DNA from 2 places in the Streptomyces sp. NPDC107471 genome. Region 2 is predicted to be linked to the other one. Evidence: riboswitches for the same ligand, from Rfam matches in the RefSeq annotation. Region 2 holds a riboswitch; the other holds the start of a gene.
What was found. Region 2 has a riboswitch for glycine ahead of gcvT (glycine cleavage system aminomethyltransferase GcvT). Riboswitches for the same ligand answer to the same signal wherever they lie in the genome.

Region 1 (7,385 bases), on a different contig from region 2:
CCGTTCGCCCGGTGGTACCCGCGCACCGCGAGCAGTCCGGCCAGCTCGCCCTGCGACCCCGCGTTGGGCTGCAGGGACACCTTGTCGTACCCGGTGACCTCGGCGAGCCGGTCCTCCAGCTCCCGGATCAGCGTCAGATAGCCCTGCGCCTGCTCGGCGGGCGCGAAGGGGTGGAGCTGCCCGAACTCGGGCCAGGTGACCGGCTCCATCTCCGTGGTCGCGTTGAGCTTCATGGTGCAGGAGCCCAGCGGGATCATGCCGCGGTCGAGCGCGTAGTCGCGGTCGGCGAGCCGGCGCAGGTAGCGCAGCATCGCGGTCTCGGAGCGGTGCTGGTGGAAGACGGGGTGGGTGAGGAAGTCGTCGCCGCGCAGCAGCGCGTCCGGCAGCGCCTCCGCGGTGGCCGCGTCCAGCGCCTCGATGTCGCCCTCGACCCCGAAGGCGCTCCACACGGCGGCCACCTGGGCGCGCGCGGTGGTCTCGTCACAGGCGACGGAGACCTGGTCGGCGTCGACGAGGTGCAGGTTGACGCCGTTCTTCCGCGCCGCGGCGACGACCTCGGCGGCCTTCCCGGGCACGCGCACGGTGAGCGTGTCGAAGTAGGAGCCGTGCACGACCTCCACCCCGCCGGCGGTGAGCCCCGCGGCGAGGATGTTGGCGTACCGGTGGGTCCGCTGCGCGATCGCCCTCAGCCCGTCGGGCCCGTGGTAGACCGCGTACATCCCGGCCATGACCGCGAGCAGCACCTGCGCGGTGCAGATGTTGCTGGTCGCCTTCTCCCGGCGGATGTGCTGCTCACGCGTCTGCAGCGCGAGCCGGTAGGCCTTGTTGCCGTCGGCGTCCACGGACACGCCCACGAGCCGCCCGGGCAGGCTCCTGGCGAACTTCTCCTGTACGGCCATGTAGCCGGCGTGCGGTCCGCCGAAGCCCATCGGCACACCGAAGCGCTGCGTCGTCCCGACCGCGATGTCCGCCCCGAGCTCGCCCGGCGACTTCAGCAGGGTCAGCGCCAGCAGGTCGGCGGCCACGGTCACGAGCGCGCCGAGCTCGTGAGCCTGGTTGATGAGCGGCTTGATGTCCCGTACGACACCGGAGGCGCCGGGGTACTGGACGAGCACGCCGTTGATCTCACGCCCGGCGACCTCGGCCGGGATGCCGTCGCTGAGGTCGGCGACCACGACCTCCAGGCCGGTCGGCTCGGCACGGGTCTCGATCACGGCGATGGTCTGCGGCAGCACGTCGGCGTCGACGAGGAAGAGCCCCTTCTTGTTCTTCCCCATCCGCCGGGACAGTGCCATGGCCTCGGCCGCGGCGGTCCCCTCGTCGAGCAGCGAGGCCCCGGAGGTCGGCAGCCCGGTCAGGTCGGCGACCACGGTCTGGAAGTTGAGGAGGGCCTCGAGCCGTCCCTGCGAGATCTCCGGCTGGTACGGCGTGTAGGCCGTGTACCAGGCCGGGTTCTCCATGACGTTGCGCAGGATGACGGGCGGGGTGAAGGTGCCGTAGTACCCGAGCCCGATCATGGAGTCGAGCACCTGGTTCCGGTCGGCCAGCGACCGCAGCTCGGCCAGCACCTCGGCCTCGGTGCGCGCACCGGGCAGGTCCAGCGCATCGGCGTTCTTGATCACATCCGGGACCGCGGCGGCGGTGAGCTCGTCGAGCGAGCCGTAGCCGACCTGCGCGAGCATCTTGGCCCGAGCCTCGTGATCGGGGCCGATGTGACGCTGCTCGAAGGGGATTCCCTGTTCGAGCTCGGAGAGCGGGGTGCGATGGGCGGTCATTGCGGAGGCCTCCTGGTCTGACGCGACCTTCGAGGGGTACCCCGGCGCGGGTACCCCGACGGCCTCCCCCTCTGTCATCTCGACCTGAGAGCTTCACCGGCCGCCCGAAGGCCGCCGGCTTTCACCGTCGGTGAGAGCGGAAGCCGTCGACACCCGCCCTGCTTTCCAGAGTGACCTCGTCCGTGCGGTACGTGAGCCTGAGAGATTCCGGGGAGGATTTGCTCCTTCGGCGCCTCCGATGGTGTCTGGAGGACTCTCCCGCACGGGGTCAGCAGCCGTTCGCAAGCCTACCAGCGAGGTCGCCGCACGAGTCTTCGAGTGTCTTCGAGTGGCCGCACACCCCGATGTGCTCTTTTGTAGTGCTTACGACCGCTTCGGATGAGTTGCGACCAAGTGGAGGGCACGTGCAGACCGACATCGATCCGCGCAACCTGATCGGCCGCAAGGCGTTCGACCGCAACGGCACCAAGATCGGCACCGTCGACGAGGTCTACCTCGACGACGCGACGGGCGTGCCCGAGTGGGCCGCCATACGCACCGGTCTCTTCTCCCGGGACGCCTTCGTCCCCCTGGAGCCGAGCCGACTGGTCGAGGGCACCCTGCACGTCCCCTTCGACCGCACCCTCATCAAAGAGGCCCCCGACTTCGGCGTGGGCCGCCACCTCTCCCCCGACCAGGAACTCCAGCTCTACCACCACTACGGCCTCGACGTGGCCTCCCCCTCCACCCTCCCGGACCACGACTTCGGCAAGCTGGCAGGCACGGAGGACGCGGGCACCTGAGGCCCTCCCGACCACCCTGCACGGAGAGACCCACGGCTGCTCACCAGGACCGGCGGGACGCTCGGCCCCACAGGTCCACGCCCTCAGTCTCGACTGGCCACCCCCTCCGCAGGTCACCCCACCCCTCAAGACTGCCGCTCCCGAACCCCCACCCCCTCGACCAGCGGCAACGGCTCAGCCGCCTCCAGTGCCGGGTCGTCGACAGGGAACGTCCGTACCCGACCCGGCTCCGAGTCCGGTGTCTCGAAGCGCACGGTCACTCTCCCCAGCCCGCTCCCCTGCACCCACCCGTGCCCGAACTCGGAGTGGCGCACATCGTGTCCGGCGACCCACCGCCGCTCGTCCACCACGTCCCGCTCCTCGGCCGGGACGTCGTCGGCCACCTCCTCGACGGCCTGCTCCGCCCCCTCCCCCGCGGCCTGGGCGAACAGATCCTCCTGGGTGAAGTCGGCAAGCCCCGAGACCCCCACCCCCAGCAACCGCACACCCCCCGTCGAGTCGACACCCTCCAGCAACCGCAGGGCGGCCTCCCGCACCACCGCCGGGTCGTCCGTGGGCCCCCGCAGGGTCTCGGACCGCGTCAACGTCGAGAAGTCGTACCGCCGCACCTTCAGCACGATGGTCCGCCCCGACAGCCCGGCCTGCCGCAGCCTCCGCACACACCGGTCCGCCAGCCGCTGCACCTCGAGCCCCACCCGGACCCGGTCGTGGATGTCCACGTCGTAGGTGTCCTCCACCGACACCGACTTGGCCTCCCGCTCCGCCACCACGGCCCGCTCGTCCCGCGCCAGTGCCATCGCGTACAGCCCGTGCCCGTGGGCCTTCCCGAGCAGCCGTACGAGCTCGTCCTCCCCCGCCTCGACGATCTCGTCCACCGTGTGGATCCCGGCCCGCCGCAGATGGTCCCCGGTCGCCGGCCCCACCCCCGGCAGGGTCCGCACCGACATCGGCCCCAGCATCGCCCGCTCGGTGCCCGGCTCGATCACCACCAGCCCGTCCGGCTTGGCCTGCTCGGAGGCGATCTTCGCGAGCATCTTCGACGCGGCCAGCCCCACCGAGCCCGTGAGCCCCGTGAAGGCCCGTATGTCGGCCCGCAGCCTCGCCCCGACCAACCGAGCCGACGCCTCGTCCCAGGCCGTTCCCCCGGCCTCCAGATCCACGAACGCCTCGTCCAGGCTCAGCGGCTCCACCAGCGGCGACAGCTCCCGCAGCAGCCCCATCACCTGCTCGCTGATCGCCTTGTAGAACCCGAAGCGCGGCACCAGATACGCGGCGTTCGGCGCGAGCCGTCTCGCCTGGGCCATGGGCATCGCCGAGTGCACCCCGAACACCCGGGCCTCGTAGGACGCGGTGGCCACCACACCCCGCGGCCCCAGCCCGCCCACGACGACGGCCTTCCCGCGCAGACTCGGCTTGGACGCCTGCTCCGCCGAGGCGTAGAAGGCATCCATGTCGAGATGCAGGATCGTGGGCGCTTTTCTCACATGTCCGATGCTGCCCTACGCCACTGACAATGCCCCGCCGGAAACAGCGGGCGGCTCAGACCGCCTTGTTGCGGCGCCTGGCCAGCTCGTCGGTGGGGTTGTGCCCGACCAGCGTCTCCCCGGTGTCGATGCGCTCCCCGTGCAGTTGCGACAGCGCGCTCTCGACGTCCCGCCACACGACACCCACGGCGATCCCGAAGATCCCCTGGCCACCCTGGAGCAGCGCGTGGACCTCGTCGGGCGAGGTGCACTCGTAGACCGTGGCCCCGTCGCTCATGAGCGTCATGCGCTCCAGGTCCTGGAATCCGCGCTCACGCAGGTGCTGGACCGTGGTGCGGATGTTCTGCAGCGACACACCGGTGTCGAGGAACCTCTTGACGATCTTCAGGACGACGACGTCCCGGAAGCTGTACAGCCGCTGCGTCCCCGACCCGTAGGCGGGCCGCACGCTCGGCTCCACGAGCCCGGTGCGCGCCCAGTAGTCCAGTTGCCGGTAGGTGATGCCGGCCGCCGCACACGCGGTGGGACCGCGGTAGCCGATCTGCTCGGACGCCATGGACGTCGCCCCTCCGCTGCTCGGCACGGCCGCCGGTCGCTGCGGAGCGTGATCGGCCGCGTTACCGAGATGAGGGTCCCCCCAACTCGAACGCAGTTGAGAGCTCGGGGGAGGGTACGGACCGCTCGCCCCAAGACTCCGTCCGGGGGCACCCCCAGCCGTACCGTCGCCGCTGCTTCTCACGCCGACCTCCGTCCTTGACCTGCCTTCTCGACGGTAGGCAGTCACCAGGGGTGCGTCAACGATCGCCACACTCGGCACGCCGAGTGATAATCACCCAAGGAGTGGTTTGCCGTACCCCACCGCGGGGAAAGGCTAGCCGAATGCGCTCCGAGCGGGCCGTAGGACGCACTCACGCGCCGGTGGCAAATGCCGGCATTTGCGTGACGACCGGACACCGCCGAACCGTCACGGACCTCCGCCGACTCCGCCGGATCCGCCTCACTGGCTGCTGGTGCCGAAGTCCTCGGGGGAGATCTGGTCGAGGAACTCGCGGAACTTCTCCACCTCGTCCTCCTGCTCGTCCGGGATCGCGATACCGGCGTCGTCGAGCACCCCGTCACTGCCGTAGATCGGCGTCCCGGTGCGCAGGGCCAGCGCTATGGCGTCGGACGGCCGCGCGCTCACCTCGACCCCGCTGGCGAAGACCAGCTCCGCGTAGAAGACGCCCTCACGCAGGTCCGTGATGCGCACTTCGGTGAGCTCCTGGCCGACCGCCTCCAGCACGTCCTTGAACAGGTCGTGGGTCAGCGGTCGTGCGGGGGCCATGCCCTGCTGCGCGAAGGCGATCGCGGTCGCCTCCCCGGGCCCGATCCAGATGGGGAGGTAGCGGTCGCCTCCCACTTCACGCAGGAGCACGATCGGTTGGTTGGAGGGCATTTCGACCCGGACACCTACGACATCGAGCTCGTTCACACAGCAACCCTAGGCCGTGCCCGGGACGTTTGGGTAGTCGGGCAGGAAACGGGGGACGATCCGGGGCCCGCGCGCCCTCAGGGCAGGCGTACGCCGAGCGCGGTCTGCACAAGTGCCGCGTGCAGCTTCACCGTGAGCCCCGCGAGCTCCTTGGCGCGGGCTTCCGCGTGAGCGCGGGTCTGCGGGTTGCGGTGGCGCTTCAGCGGGGCTACCACCTGGTCCACGAGCCCGGCCTCCCGGTCGGCGGCCGCCTTCATCGCCCGCAGGTGCCGCGGCTCGATCCCGAACCGCCCGAGTTCCACGACGAGCGCGGCCACGGTCACCGCCTCGGCGTCGTAGGCCCCGTCCGGCAGCGGGGTGATGAGCCCGTACGACTCCCACTCCGTCAGCTCCGTCTCGCCGATCTCGGCGGCGGCGAGCAGCTCGGCCCGGCCGATCCTGGCCGCGGTCGGGCTCTCGGAGACCTCCAGGACCGTTTCTCCATCCCGCTGGCGGCCCACGGTGGGCAGCGCGACGGCCTCGCCGCGCTCCATGGCGTCCAGGTGCTCCCGGATCACCTTGAGCGGCAGATAGTGGTCCCGCTGCATCCTCAGGACGTGACCGAGGCGCTCCACGTCCCGGTTGCTGAACTTGCGGTACCCGGAGGGGGTCCGCTGGGGCTCGATGAGGCCCTCGGACTCCAGGAAACGGATCTTGGAGATCGTGACCTCGGGGAACTCGTCGCGCAGCACGTTCAGCACCGTGCCGATGCTCATCAGCCCACTGTCCGTGGCGGCGGTGCCGTGGCCGGCACCGCCGCTCGGTGTTTGAAGCATGGACCTTCCCTGGGAGGGTCAGTAGCCCCGCTGGCTCGCGTAGAACACCAGGCGGTACTTGCCGATCTGCACCTCGTCGCCGTTGTTCAGGGCGACCGAGTCGATCCGCTCGCGGTTGACGTACGTGCCGTTGAGGCTGCCCACGTCGGACACCGTGAACGAACCGTCCTGACCGCGGCGGAACTCCACGTGCCGGCGCGAGACCGTGACGTCGTCGAGGAAGATGTCGCTCTGCGGGTGCCGGCCGGCCGTGGTCAGCTCGCCGTCCAGCAGGAAGCGGCTGCCCGAGTTCGGTCCGCGGCGCACGACCAGGAGCGCGGAGCCCAGCGGGAGCGCGTCGACAGCGGCCTGCGCCTCCGGCGAGAGCGCCGGCATCTGCGTCTGGCCGGTGACCTCGGAGTCGTAGGCCTCGAGGCCCGAGATGGAGATGGTGGAGGTCGTCTCCGAGGGGCGCTCGGGGACGGCTCCGGGCCGCAGCGGGGCGCCGCAGTTGGAACAGAAGCGGCTGTTCTCCGCGTTGCGGTTACCGCACCTCGTACACACCAGGGCCGACATAGGGGAAAACCCTCCACCCGTACTTGAGGTTGACGGCTGCCCGAAACCTATGCCGCCGGACTGGGCAGGGTCAACAGACGGCACGCCCTGACCTCCGGAAACGTCACCACCCTGACCGGCGACCTGGTCCCGGAACAGCGGGCGCTGACCCTCGGCGTCGGGCTGTGCGCGATGGCGGGCGGTGGCGTTTTCGTTGCCTTCTCGCGCGCTCTTGCCGAACAACTTCTGAAACAACTTCACGGGCGATTCCCCTTGACCGAAACAGACCCGCCCGTGGGGCAGGACGAACCCTGATTGAACACACCGGTCGACCCGGACATCCTCACAACGTCCGTTTCCACCAGACAGTTTCCACCACGCACCACCCAATCGGTGCGCCGACCCCCCGCAACCTCATGCCCTGGCCGGATGCCCCCCATGCACCCCCGGTTCACTGGGAGGACGACCGAGCGTAGTCAGGCTGCTTCGCTGCTCGCAAGGCGTCCACGACGATCTTGTCCGAC
Region 2 (7,385 bases):
ACCCGGTCGTCCGCCCCCGCCACGTCGACCGTACGGGGAGACGCCCCCTCCAGGCCCAGCAGCACCGCCTTCGGGGTGCCGTGACCGTGGCCGGTCGCGCCGAGGGAGCCGTACAGCTCGCAGCGGACCGAGGCGACGGCCGGCAGCAGGTCCTCGTTGCGCAGGCGGCGGGCGAACATGCGGGCCGCGCGCATCGGGCCGACCGTGTGGGAGCTCGACGGGCCGATGCCGATCGAGAACAGGTCGAAGACCGAGATGGCCACGGGAACTCCTTCAAAAAGGGTGGGGGCACACGTCGTCGGGTGCCCCCACCGTGGAACTACTTGCTCAGGCCGGGGTACAGCGGGTGCTTGTCCGCCAGCGCCGCGACCCGGGCCTTGAGGGTCTCGACGTCGTATGACGGCTTCAGCGTCTCGGCGATCACGTCCGCGACCTCGGCGAAGTCCTCGGCCGTGAAGCCGCGGGTGGCCAGGGCGGGCGTACCGATCCGCAGCCCCGACGTGACCATCGGCGGGCGCGGGTCGTTCGGGACGGCGTTGCGGTTGACCGTGATGCCGACCTCGTGGAGGCGGTCCTCGGCCTGCTTGCCGTCCAGCTCGGACTCGCGCAGGTCGACGAGGATGAGGTGCACGTCGGTGCCGCCGGAGAGCACGTTGACCCCGGCCTCCCGGGCGTCTTCGGCCGTCAGGCGCTCGGCGAGGATGCGCGCACCGTCCACCGTACGCCGCTGGCGCTCCTTGAACTCCTCCGAGGCGGCGACCTTGAAGGACACCGCCTTCGCCGCGATCACGTGCTCCAGGGGACCGCCCTGGAAGCCCGGGAAGACGGAGGAGTTCAGCTTCTTCGCGAACTCCTGCCTGGCGAGGATGATCCCGCCGCGCGGGCCGCCCAGCGTCTTGTGGGTGGTGGAGGTGACCACGTCCGCGTGCTCGACGGGGTTGGGGTGCAGCCCCGCCGCCACCAGGCCGGCGAAGTGGGCCATGTCGACCCACAGGTACGCCTCGACCTCGTCGGCGATCCGGCGGAACTCCGCGAAGTCGAGCTGCCGCGGGTAGGCGGACCAGCCCGCGATGATCACCTTCGGCCGGTGCTCCTTGGCGAGCTTCTCCAGCTCGGCCATGTCGACCAGACCGGTCGCCGGGTCCACGTGGTAGGCGACGACGTCGAACTGCTTGCCGGAGAAGTTCAGCCGCATCCCGTGGGTCAGGTGACCCCCGTGCGCCAGGTCCAGGCCGAGGATGGTGTCGCCGGGCTGGGCCAGCGCGAACAGGGCGGCCTGGTTCGCGGAGGCACCGGAGTGGGGCTGCACGTTGGCGTACTCGGCGCCGAACAGGTCCTTGAGCCGGTCGATCGCGATCTGCTCGGCCACGTCGACGTGCTCACAGCCGCCGTAGTAGCGGCGGCCCGGGTAGCCCTCGGCGTACTTGTTGGTGAGGACCGAGCCCTGCGCCTCCATGACCGCGAGCGGAGCGAAGTTCTCCGAGGCGATCATCTCGAGCGTGGACTGCTGCCGGTCCAGCTCGGCGTCGACCGCGGCGGCGATCTCCGGGTCGAGCTCGTGCAGGGGCGTGTTCAGTGCGGACATCAGGTGCGGACTCCTCAGCCGGCGGAAAAGGCGGTGTACTCGTCGGCGGAGAGCAGGTCGGCCGGCTCCTCCGTGACGCGTACCTTGAACAGCCAGCCGCCCTCGAAGGGGGCGGAGTTCACCAGTGCCGGGTCGCTGACGACGTCCTCGTTGACCTCGGTGACCTCACCGGAGACGGGGGAGTACAGGTCGGAGACCGACTTGGTCGACTCCAGCTCGCCGCAGGTCTCGCCCGCGGTCACGGTGTCACCGACCTCGGGGAGCTGGACGAAGACGACATCGCCGAGCGCGTTGGCCGCGTGCTCCGTGATGCCGACCGTCGAGACGCCGTCCTCGGCGCCCGACAGCCACTCGTGCTCCTTGCTGTAGCGAAGCTGCTGGGGGTTGCTCATGGCCTGAATTCTCCTGTACGCGGGGAAGTGCTGGTGAATGGGGGACTGCGGAAGGCGTGCGTGAGCGACGACTCCGTGCTCAGCATCACCTGTGCGGCTACTTCTGGCGCTTGTAGAACGGCAGAGCCACGACCTCGTACGGCTCGTGGCTGCCCCGGATGTCCACACCGACACCGGCCGTGCCGGGCGTCGCGTGCGCGGCGTCGACGTACGCCATCGCGATCGGCCTGCCCAGCGTGGGCGAGGGGGCGCCGGAGGTGACCTCGCCGATCACCTGGCCGTCCGCGACGACCGCGTACCCGGCCCGCGGGACGCGACGCCCCTCGGCGATCAGCCCGACGAGGACGCGCGGCGGCTCGTGGTCCGCCTTCTCCGCGGCCTCGCGCAGCGCCTCACGGCCCACGAAGTCGCCCTCCTTCTCGAACTTCACCACGCGCCCGAGCCCGGCGTCGAAGGGGGTCAGCTCCCGCGAGAGCTCGTGCCCGTACAGCGGCATGCCCGCCTCCAGGCGCAGCGTGTCCCGGCAGGACAGTCCGCAGGGGACCAGCCCGACGCCCTCGCCCGCCTTGGTCAAGGCCTGCCACAGCTCGACCGCGTGCTCCGGCTTCACGAACAGCTCGAAGCCGTCCTCGCCGGTGTACCCGGTGCGCGCGATCAGCGCCGGCACCCCGGCGACCGTGCCCGGCAGACCGGCGTAGTACTTCAGGCCGTCGAGGTCGGCGTCGGTGAGGGACGCGAGGATCCCGGGGGACTCCGGTCCCTGGACGGCGATCAGGGCGTAGGCGTCCCGGTCGTCGCGCACCTCGGCGTCGAAGCCGGCCGCGCGCTCGGTCAGCGCGTCCAGCACGACCTGGGCGTTGGAGGCGTTGGCGACCACCATGTACTCGCTCTCGCCGAGCCGGTACACGATCAGGTCGTCCAGGATGCCGCCGTCGGCCTGGCAGATCATGGTGTAGCGGGCCCGGCCGACACCGACCGAGGCGATGTTGCCGACCAGGGCGAAGTTCAGCAGCGCGGCGGCCTGCGGTCCGGTCACGGTGATCTCGCCCATGTGGGAGAGGTCGAAGAGCCCGGCACTCGTGCGCACCGCGGTGTGCTCGTCGCGCTCGGAGCCGTACCGCAGGGGCATGTCCCAGCCGGCGAAGTCGGTCATCGTGGCACCGAGGGAGCGATGCAGGGCATCGAGCGCGGTGAGACGGAGTTCAGAACTGCTCATCGGACGGTCGTCTCCAAGGATCCCAGGACATGGGTGTGACGGGCGAGGTGATTCCTCCCCATCTGTCATCGGAACCTGAGAGGTTCGCCATGAACGACATGGCTTGCACCTTGGGTGGGGCCGCCTTCGAGTGGGCGGCCCGCTTTTCAGATGTGCCTCGCCCGCGCGGTAACGGGGCCTGAGAGATTCAAGGGAGGGACTTGCTCCTTCGGCGCCCGGGTACATGTACCCGGGACTCTCCCGCGCGGATTCAAGCGGCCGGTATGCAGTTGGCGCGGACATCATTGCACGCATCGGACGCCGACGGCAGGGCCGGTTCCACGGCTCCCCTTTGTAACCGGCCTGTGGCGGTACGCGTACAGAAACGCGAGAGATCGTCCATTACCTTCTCTTTACGCTCGGAGGGGAGGGGAACCCCGACCCCGGAGGAGGACGATGACGGTGAACAGGACCAGGGCGTACGCGACGACCTCGGGGCTCGCGCTGCCCGAGCAGCCCGCCGCCCCGGCCGTCGAGGCCCGCGGCACCCGTCCGGTCGTCCGTGACCTGCGCGAACGCGCGGGCCACAGTCCGCACGCCCTGCTCTTCGGCCCGGGGGACCTCGTCGTCATCACCGGCCTGCCCGGCAGCGGCAAGTCCACCCTGATGAGGCGCGCGGTCAGGGGGGCCAGGATCGACTCCCAGGACACCCGCGACCGTTGGGACGGCCGGCTGGCCCGCGCACTGCCGTACGCCGTCTACCGCCCCCTGGTCCGGCTCGCGCACTACGCCGGACTGCGCCGCGCCCTGCGCTCCGGCGAGGGGGTCGTCGTGCACGACTGCGGGACGCAGGCCTGGGTGCGGCGCTGGCTGGCCCGCGAGGCCCGGCGCCGCGGCGGCACCCTGCACCTGCTGCTGCTCGACGTCACGGCGGACACCGCGCTGGAGGGCCAGCGCGAGCGCGGCCGGGGGGTCTCGCGGTACGCCTTCCGGCGGCACCGGGGGGCCGCCGCCCGGCTGATCCGCTCCGTGGAGCGCGGCGACCTGCCCCCGGGCTGCGGCTCGGCGGTGCTGATCGACCGGGACGCGGCGGACGTGCTGCGGCGGATCGGGTTCACCGGCTGAGACCCGCGGGTCTCCCGGGCCGAACCGCCCGCGCGCCGCACCCGCTAGCCTTTCAGCCACATCAACAGCGGTTCACAGCAGGCGGTCAGACAGATGGACTTCCCGGCGGATCTTCCCGCGGACTTCCCAGGGCAGGCGCACCCGCACCCCCATCCGCACGGCGGATGGCCCGGCAACGAGCTGGAGGAGGTGCTCTCGGCCTCCCTCGGCATGCCCTCGGCGGGCGGCCGGATCATCGAGGTGCTGGGTCGCAGCTTCGTCTGGATCCCCCTGCCCAACGGCGGCGGCCCGCACAGCGGCCCGCTCGACCTGCCCACCCTGGAGATCGAGGGCCAGGCCTTCGTCCCGGTGTTCAGCTCCGAGGAGCAGTTCCGCCAGGTCGTCGGCAGCCATCTGTCGTACACCATCGCCCCGGCGGTCGAGTTCGCCCGCGGTCTGCCCCCGCACGTGGGCATCGCGGTGAACCCCGACGGCGTGGTCGGCGTGCCCCTGCCGCCCGCCGCCGTCGCCGACCTCTGCCGGGTGGGCCGCACCCCGCTGGACGGGCCCAACACCGGCGGCCGGGTCAAGCTCTACGAGCCGGACTGGCAGGACGACCCGGTCGACTTCCTGGCGGCCGCGTCCGCCGAGTTCGCGGCCACGGGAGTGGTCCGGACGGCCCGCCGCTGCCTGGCCGCCATCGAGACCGCCGACCCGGTCATGTTCGTGGGCGTGGAACTCTCCCAGTGGGAGGGCGACCTGCGCACCCTGCCGATGGACGCCCTCGGCCGGGCCCTCGGGCGGGCTCCGGTGCGGTGGCCGGTCAACCTGGTCCTGCTGGACGTGGCGGACGACCCGGTGGGCCACTGGATGCGCGGACAGGTGCGGCCCTTTTACACGCAGGGGACGTAGTGCGGGGCGCGGGGCTGTGTCGATGTGCGGCTCCGCCGCGTGGGCGTGAGCAACCCCCACGACCCGCAGCCGCGATCCGACACCAGGACCCGCGTTCCTGGGCGCTTAAGCTGTGTCCATATCCGGGGCAACGAACAGGGAAGGGGCGGTCCAGGTGAGCGCCAGCGGCACGGGCACCGCGACCGGCACGGTCGAGCACATGCTGCGCCAGGTGACCCCCGGGCGCTACGACGCATACGAGGCACTGCTGCGCGCCCTCGCGACCCCGAACAACGGCCAGATCTGGATGCTCCTGTGGCACGGCCAGGCCGGCTCCCCGGACGCCCAGTACGCGAACATGGAGGTCGACGGCTACGGCTACGCCCCCTGTGTGACCTCGGCGCAGGAGCTGAGCGCCAGTGGCTGGAACCGGTCGTACGAAGTGGTCGACGGCATCGACGTGGCCCGCACCCTGTACCCCGACCACTACGGCCTCTGGCTCAACCCGCACGCCCCGGGCGGCGGGGTCGGCATCCCCTGGCTCGACCTGCGCCGCATCGCGACCGGTCTGGAGCGCCAGCCCGCGGGCCCGCTCCGGCTGTCCGAACCCGGCATCGAGGTCCCCCAGTTCTACGCCCTGCTCGTGCAGAACGCCCACCGCACCCCGGCGGTCCGCTCGTTGCGCCGCGCCTGGGTGCAGCCCGCCCTCGGGGCGCCGTACCTCGCCATCGGTCTGGACGTGTACGACACCAGCCCCTCGGCCGTGGACTCGGTGCGCGCGATGATGCAGCAGTCCATCGGCGCGGTCCCGGAGGGGCTGCCGGTGTCGACCGTGGCGATGTCCGACGAGTACGACCCGGTGGCGCTGTGGATGCGCGCCGGTGCCCGTCCGTTCTACGACCGCGAGGCCCACGGATCGCCCGCCCAGGCACCGGCCTCGGGGTACGGCTACCCGCCGGTCCGCGGTGGTTACTGAGAGCGACGGCAACCTGTTCGGCTCGTTTACATAACGGCCACATTTCTTCGCGCGTAGATGGCGGAGGTTCGTCCCGAACGTCGCTTATTGTGCCGTTCTGTCCCAACTGACATACGTCCGAGGGGCGTTACCCGTTGTTCGGATAACGGAATCCCTCTTACTGCATCACGGTTGCGCATACTTTCTTCGTCAGACCTGGCGGGTGATCACAGCGAAGCTGAAGACTCCCCAGGCAGACGCAGGATCAGACGTTTCTGCGAGCTGAAGCAAGTCGACAAAGCCGTAATCCACGGCAGGTGTAGGCCGGTCACCACCGGCGAGAGGGGTCGGGTCACTGTGACCGCACCGATCGAGACCACCGGGGCGCAGGCCGAGGCGCAGCCGGAGGCTGTCCTGGCCGGAGCCGGCAAGGGGCAGATCGAGGGCCGTTCCCTGGGGCAGATCGCCTGGTCCCGTTTCAAGAGGGACAAGGTGGCGGTCGCCGGTGGTGTGATCGTCATCCTGCTGATCCTGGTCGCGGTGCTGTCCCGTCCCATCCAGGCCCTGTTCGGGCTGGACCCGAACGCCCTGCACCAGGATCTGATCGACCCCAACACCTCGCTGCCCAAGGGCGCCTGGGGTGGCATGAGCTGGGACCACCCGCTCGGCGTGGAGCCGAAGTTCGGCCGCGACATCGCCACCCGCATCCTCGAGGGCTCCTGGGTCTCCCTGGTCGTGGCCTTCGGTGCCACGATCCTGTCGAACACGATCGGCGCGGTCCTCGGCGTGGTCGCCGGGTACTACGGCGGCCGGGTCGACACGATCATCAGCCGGCTGATGGACACCTTCCTGGCGTTCCCGCTGCTGCTGTTCGCCATCGCCATCTCGGCCACCCTGCAGGGCGGCGCCTTCGGCCTTGAGGGCCTGCCGCTGCACATCAGCGTGCTGATCTTCATCATCGGCTTCTTCAACTGGCCCTACCTGGGCCGTATCGTGCGCGGGCAGACACTGGCCCTGCGCGAGCGGGAGTTCGTCGACGCATCCCGGGGGATGGGGGCCAAGGGGCCCTACATCCTCTTCCGTGAGCTGCTGCCGAACCTCGTCGGCCCGATCATCGTCTACTCGACGCTGCTCATCCCGACCAACATCCTCTTCGAGGCGTCCCTCAGTTTCCTCGGCGTCGGCATCCAGCCTCCGCAGGCGTCCTGGGGCGGCATGATCAACCAGGCGGTCGACTACTACCAGGTCGACCCCCAGTTCATG

Region 1: linked by a shared signal. The riboswitch ahead of gcvP (aminomethyl-transferring glycine dehydrogenase) and the one ahead of gcvT (glycine cleavage system aminomethyltransferase GcvT) in region 2 are both predicted to bind glycine.

The regions. Positions count from the first base shown of each region.
Region 1 covers NZ_JBVJPC010000006.1:5,530-12,914, reverse strand. The annotation lists gene gcvP (aminomethyl-transferring glycine dehydrogenase) at 1-1,775, opposite strand, end outside; glycine riboswitch at 1,951-2,046, opposite strand; gene ACZ66S_RS21160 (PRC-barrel domain-containing protein) at 2,180-2,557, shown strand; gene ACZ66S_RS21155 (DNA polymerase IV) at 2,683-4,041, opposite strand; gene ACZ66S_RS21150 (MerR family transcriptional regulator) at 4,097-4,780, opposite strand; gene ACZ66S_RS21145 (bifunctional nuclease family protein) at 5,039-5,512, opposite strand; gene ftsR (transcriptional regulator FtsR) at 5,590-6,327, opposite strand; gene ACZ66S_RS21135 (FHA domain-containing protein) at 6,346-7,251, opposite strand; gene ACZ66S_RS21130 (DUF881 domain-containing protein) at 7,313-7,385, opposite strand, start outside.
Region 2 covers NZ_JBVJPC010000018.1:47,035-54,419, reverse strand. The annotation lists gene ACZ66S_RS38775 (L-serine ammonia-lyase) at 1-263, opposite strand, end outside; gene glyA (serine hydroxymethyltransferase) at 320-1,585, opposite strand; gene gcvH (glycine cleavage system protein GcvH) at 1,600-1,977, opposite strand; gene gcvT (glycine cleavage system aminomethyltransferase GcvT) at 2,075-3,193, opposite strand; glycine riboswitch at 3,246-3,349, opposite strand; glycine riboswitch at 3,350-3,446, opposite strand; gene ACZ66S_RS38755 (AAA family ATPase) at 3,629-4,297, shown strand; gene ACZ66S_RS38750 (enhanced serine sensitivity protein SseB) at 4,391-5,188, shown strand; gene ACZ66S_RS38745 (enhanced serine sensitivity protein SseB C-terminal domain-containing protein) at 5,343-6,143, shown strand; gene ACZ66S_RS38740 (ABC transporter permease) at 6,480-7,385, shown strand, end outside.